2 regions of the Aliamphritea hakodatensis genome follow, and region 1 is predicted to be linked to the other one. Evidence: predicted binding sites of a transcription regulator. Region 1 holds the regulator's gene; the other holds the start of a gene.
What was found. The regulator PhoB, encoded in region 1, activates phosphate uptake and scavenging genes when phosphate is short. The targets are predictions, from matches to a motif close to TGTCATANNNNTGTCANA.
Positions count from the first base shown of each region.

Region 2: the regulator PhoB is predicted to act here: its motif matches at 1,868-1,885, upstream of PCI15_RS19475 (pilus assembly FimT family protein).

Region 1 is NZ_AP025281.1:5,086,352-5,089,476, forward strand. Features, by position in the region: gene PCI15_RS23080 (chorismate--pyruvate lyase family protein) at 1-371, shown strand, start outside; gene ubiA (4-hydroxybenzoate octaprenyltransferase) at 391-1,269, shown strand; gene phoB (phosphate regulon transcriptional regulator PhoB) at 1,367-2,062, shown strand; gene phoR (phosphate regulon sensor histidine kinase PhoR) at 2,113-3,125, shown strand, end outside.
Region 2 is NZ_AP025281.1:4,287,488-4,290,612, forward strand. Features, by position in the region: gene PCI15_RS19465 (GspE/PulE family protein) at 1-945, opposite strand, end outside; gene gspG (type II secretion system major pseudopilin GspG) at 961-1,407, opposite strand; gene PCI15_RS19475 (pilus assembly FimT family protein) at 1,413-1,865, opposite strand; gene PCI15_RS19480 (hypothetical protein) at 2,541-2,705, opposite strand; gene PCI15_RS19485 (phospholipase D-like domain-containing protein) at 2,799-3,125, opposite strand, start outside.

The DNA of each region.
Region 1 (3,125 bases):
TCCGTCAGGGCTGGCATCATCCGACCCGTTCAGAAGCCAAAGCACTGGGGATGCGCCCCCGTCAGCTGGCGGTCATCCGGGAAGTACAGCTAATCGGCAACGGCCAGCCCTGGGTATTCGCCCGTTCAGTCATCCCGGCGACAACCCTCACCGGCAAGCAGCGGGAACTTAACTTTGTGGGCAGCCGTTCGCTGGGCAGTATACTGTTCCGTGATCCGACCATGCGCCGGGGTCCATTACAGATCAGCCGCCTGAAAATCCGCGATGGCGGATCTGCGTGGGCGCGCCGGTCACTGTTTTACCTGAGCGAAAAACCCCTGCTGGTATCGGAAGTTTTTCTGCCGGCATTACTTGATGCAAAACACCTCTGAGAGCACAGACCTGACCCTTATGAGCAGACAACTTTTCAGCAGAGACCGCCTTGAAGCCTACGGACAGCTGATGCGGGTGGAAAAACCCATCGGTATCTATCTGCTGCTGTGGCCGGCACTCTGGGCCCTGTGGATCGCTGCTGAAGGCGTCCCCAGCCTGCACTTACTGGTGATTTTCTGCCTGGGCACCTTTCTGATGCGCTCCGCAGGCTGTGTGATCAATGACTTTGCGGACCGCAAAGTTGATGGCCATGTAAAACGCACGGCCCAACGCCCTATTCCCGCCGGAAGAGCCACCGCCAAAGAAGCGCTGATACTGTTTTTTGTCCTCATCGGTCTGGCCTTTATTCTGGTGCTGTTTACCAATACGCAAACCATCCTGCTGTCGTTCGGCGGTGCGTTTCTCGCCGCCTGCTACCCCTTTATGAAGCGCTACACCCATCTGCCTCAGATTGTTCTGGGCATGGCCTTTGCCTGGGCGGTGCCGATGGCCTTCAGCGCAACCGGTGAAGCGGTCCCCGCCCACGCTTGGCTGATTTATACCGCCACGGTGCTGTGGACCACCGCCTACGATACCAAATACGCCATGGTAGACCGGGACGACGACCTTAAAATCGGCATTAAATCCACCGCTATTCTGTTCGGCGATGCGGACAAACTGATTGTCGGTATGCTGCAGGCGCTGACCCTGCTCACCTTTATTTTGCTTGGTAATCAGCTGGATATGGGTAAGTACTTCTACCTCAGCCTGCTGGTCATGGCAGGCTGTTTTATCTGGCAACAGTGGCTGATCCGCCACCGCCAGCGCGAAGCCTGCTTCCGGGCGTTTCTCAATAATCACTACGCAGGCATGGCGCTGTTTATCGGCATTGCCCTGGATTATTGGCTAATCTCCTGATAATTCCTGTTACATAAGCAAAATTTGTCATATTTCTGTAACAGTTTAATAATCTAATATGCTCGTCTAAAGAATTGTCTAAAGAAGGTGATCGAGCATGTCATCCAATAAACGAATTCTGATCGTCGACGATGAAGCCCCAATCAGGGAAATGATTGCGGTTGCATTAGAAATGGCCGGTTACGAATGTATGGAAGCAGAGTCTGCCCAGGCAGCCCACAGCATTGTTCTGGATGAAAAGCCGGACATGGTATTGCTGGACTGGATGATGCCCGGCATCAGCGGCGTAGAATTCGCCCGCCGGTTACGTAAAGATGAAGTGACCGCCGACATCCCGATCATCATGCTGACCGCCAAAGGTGATGAAGACCATAAAATCAAAGGCCTGGAATCAGGCATTGATGATTACATCACCAAGCCATTCTCACCCCGTGAACTGGTTGCCCGGCTGAAAACCGTATTGCGCCGTGCCACACCTAAAGGCATTGAAGAGCCGATTACCGTTGATAATCTGACACTGGACCCTGTGTCTCACCGGGTCAGCGCCGAACTCAAGCCACTGGAACTGGGGCCAACCGAGTTTCGCCTGTTACAGTTTTTCATGACCCATCAGGACCGCGCCTACTCCCGCAGCCAGTTACTGGATATGGTCTGGGGTGGCAATGTATACGTTGAAGAACGTACCGTCGACGTCCATATCCGGCGGTTACGTAAAGCGCTGGGAGCGCGCCACGAATATCTGATTCAGACCGTTCGCGGCACCGGTTACCGGTTCTCATCGCAAGTTGCTTAAGCCGAAGTTTCCGCGCTAAGCTGCCATAGACATCACCCGGAACCGACAGAATGTACAACCGTAATCATTCCATTTCTGGCAGTTTATTTTTGACCGCGATGGCCGGCACCGTTGTGGGGCTGGTGATCGGTTATCCCGGCTGGACCCTCGCCGTGTTTCTGCTCGGCTGGGCGGTCCTCCAGGTCAGGGAATTTACCCGCCTGCAGGAATGGCTCACCAAAGGCGACCGTTCCGATGTCCCGGAAAGCAAAGGCCACTGGGGAGAACTGTTTGATGAACTGGCCCGGGACCAGAAACGCAATCAGTCCCGCAATCAGTCACTGCGTAATATCATTACCCGCTTTCAGCAATCCTCAGCGGCGCTGGGAGACGGCATTGTCATCATCGACCGGGACAACAACCTTGAATGGTGGAACCGCTCTGCTGACCGCCTTCTGGGCTTAAAAGTACAGACCGACCGTGGCCGTTCCGTGATGAACCTGCTGCGCGACCCGCGTTTTATCCGCTATTACCGCAAAGAAAATTACGACGAACCGCTGCAATTACCATCTCCGGTCGACAGCCTGGTCGCGCTGGAATACCAGCTCACCAAGTTTGGCTACGGCGACCGCATACTGGTGGCCAGAGACATTACCCGGATTAACCAGCTGGAACAGACCCGCCAGGACTTTGTTGCCAATGCCTCCCATGAACTGCGCACTCCGTTAACGGTTATTCGCGGTTATCTGGAAACCTATCTGGATCAGGATTTACCTGCGCCGTTGCGCCGCGGCCTGAATCAGATGGCCAAGCAATCAAAACGCATGGAAAATCTGGTCTCCGGCCTGTTGCTGTTGTCACGTCTGGAAGCCAGCCCGCATATCTCCGACGAACTGCCAGTCCCGGTACAGTCAATGATTCGCAAGATCACCGACGATGCCCACAGCCTCGGCAAGGACAAGAATCATCAGATTAAACTGGATGTGGACCCGGACTTCAGCCTGCTGGGGCAGGAATCAGAAATCTACAGCGCATTTTCCAATCTGGTCTTTAATGCCGTGCGCTACACACCGGCGGAAGGCAC
Region 2 (3,125 bases), 800 kb from region 1:
GGTGGTTTTACCCGAGCCTGTCGGGCCTGTCACCAGAACAATGCCCTGACGCTTGGTCAGACTCTCCCGTAAACCGCTGATAACATGATCGCTCAGGCCGGTTTCCGTTAACCTTTGGGTATTGGATTTTTTATCCAGTATACGCAGTACAATATCTTCACCGTGCGCTGTGGGTATTGTACTGACACGGATATCAACCGTTCTGCCATTCGAATGAATACGGATACGCCCATCCTGTGGCAGGCGGTGTTCTGCAATGTCTAACTGAGCCAACAGCTTGATCCGTGACGTCACGCCAGGATAATCTTCCAGCGCCGGGGCGGTCCGCTGGGAAAGCACGCCATCCACCCGGTAACGTAATTCAATATGGTGGCGGAATGGCTCTAAATGAATATCAGACGCCCCCAGACGCACCGCATTATTCAACAGGTCATTTACCTGATGAACGATCGGTGCCTCTAAAGCGATATCTTTAAGGTGTGTTGCAGAAAAACTGCCGGCTTCCGTCAGTTCTTCCGTGCTTTCAAAACCAAAATGTTTTTTAAGCTGGTGCTCTATTTCAGATTTAGGACCAACCAGCACCTGGGCATCTTTATCCAGCCGGCGGATAATATCTATTAAGCCAATATCCCACGGATCGGCAACCACATAAAACCGTTTTTCGTCGATAACTAAAGGCAGTATATTATTAAAAACCAGATAGTTATCTTCGAATAAATCCGTTTCACAAATATCACCGTCACCCTGCCATACAGTTAATGACAGTTTCTCTGCATAAATACTGCAGATCAGATCTTCAGTCACCGCACCTGATGATATTAATAAAGGAACCGCTTCACTTTCAGAGATATTATGAATATTGGAAAATAACTCTTCAGTTATTACACCATCATCCAGTAAATGCCGCTGTAAATTAAACTGAAGAAGTTGTGCCTGACTATTCACAGCGATACTCCAGTGTTACCAGTTACCTATATCGGCATTCTCACCGTCGCCGCCTGCCAGGCTGTCTGCACCGTAGGAATAGACGTCGTAATCCAGCCCACCGGCTTCAGCAGGATAAGCATAATAATAGGCATTACCCCAGGGATCTTTTGGCAACTCTTTCTTACGCAGGTAAGGGCCACGCCAGGACTTACTGTCGGCCACTTCTTCATCAATCAGTGCTGCCAGCCCCTGATCACTACTCGGATAACGGCCTACATCCAGGCGGTAACTGTCCAGTGCAGTAGAAAGCAGCGCGACCTGCGCTTCACTTTGCTTAGTCTGAGATGATCCCAGGGCGCCAATCAGCCGTGGCGCAACAAGGGCTGCCAACAGGGCGATAATCGCCATGACGATCAAAAGTTCTATCAGAGTAAAGCCACGATGGGATTTAGAGCGGAAGTCTGCTTTGCGAGAATTCATGTATATTATTCCATTAACACAACAACTGGATCAGCCCGAAAAGGGCTCAATGTGACAGAAAAGCGGGTGCTTTCTTCGCCGTCCTGTGGCACGTTCCAAACAAATTTGACGGCGGTGAATGTACCATCTGAGTATATACGGGTCAATTCCCTGTAGGGGAGATCGACCTCTGTTTTAAACAACTGCCGGTAGGCATTTTCACCTTCAAACGCAAGGGTTTCACCGGTCAGCACATTTAACAGTCCTTCCTCCCCAGCCACTACCTGATTCGGCTTTCCTTCTTTAATAGCCACTTGTCTGGCTGCATCAAGGAAGGTCACTACATTTAATTCTTCAGCAACCTGACGGTTCGTCAGACGCGGCACCACAAGTGCGGCAATAACCGCCATAACAGCCATAACGACCAGCATTTCTAATAAAGTAAAGCCGTGCTCTTTATCTTGTTGTATATTGCTCATCGTCTGATTAGCCTGTCACACGCATCCGTGCTGATATTCTTTAAAGCCAGCTTCAGTGAACCGGGCACCCGGAATGCTGTCTGTAACAAGCCTCGGGGGTTGCCGCTACGCTATCTGTTGGTATAACAGTCTCTGCTCAGGGCACAGCGTCCACTGATCTGTTTACTAAACAGCAGACAGATATCTGAATCCTGACACCGGTAGCCACCAGACAAGCAGGTTCGATACCCCTTTGGGCAAATCTACACATCATGCTGACGGAAGTAACCGGGAACAAATAAACAACCTACTGAGAACAGTAGTCACTGATCACACGATTATGTATAAACTAAGATATCCGGCGAACCGGCCCGGTAAACATAAACACAGTGATCACACCGGCTCTGTTCCTAAGCCTTATGTGCCCTCATAGTATCATTTATTGTCAGAATAGAACTTACCAAAAATAGTTATAATTCCAACTTAAACACTCACAATTCCGTCAGAGTAAATAACCCAAAAAATACAGCAGATATCCCGAAGTCCCCGGGCTTTCGCATCCTTCAGTTATACCCTGGACGCTACTCTCCCGTGCTTCACAGCTGAGTGCCGGGAAAATGGCACGGCAAGACGATATGGACAAATCAGATGTGGTACAGAAGTGTCTGTCTTCATTTTAAAAGGGAACGGCGGCCATTATTTTTCCAATTGAGAAGCAATTGCCGCAGTCATACCCAGCACGCAAAGAATGATACCGATAGTGGTAAGTCCGTACCAAATAAACCCGGCCCCCAGCGCCAGAAAGAAGAATCCGGTTTTTGCCTTCCTGTTCAAACCTAAATCAGGCTCATTACTGTTCATCACGACTCCCTGTGATACATCATTCAAGTTTTACAATCCGGGTAATATTTCAGCACGCAGTGATCTCTGCAGGGCTTTTAACCGCAGTACTTCTCACCCAGCCTCACTGACCAGCAACTCAATATCCAGATCTTCCGGCCACAGAAAGTAATCACCCTGCTGGCCGGTATATTGTTCACCGCCGGCAGCCTGGCCTTTTTCCGTCAGGGAGACTTTGCCTTCTGTTTCCTGAGTCAGCCCCGCACGCCGGAAGAACTTCATCAGTTGTTTAACGGTGCTGCGATGACGGGCAGCAAGCATAGCGGTATGTACTTTACCGGTATCAGACAGGCCATCTTTATTCACATGTAAGGATTGCAGAATCTTATGTGACGCAGGGGGATTTTCTACCTGCTGATCCGGCGGCAACACCGGCGGGAA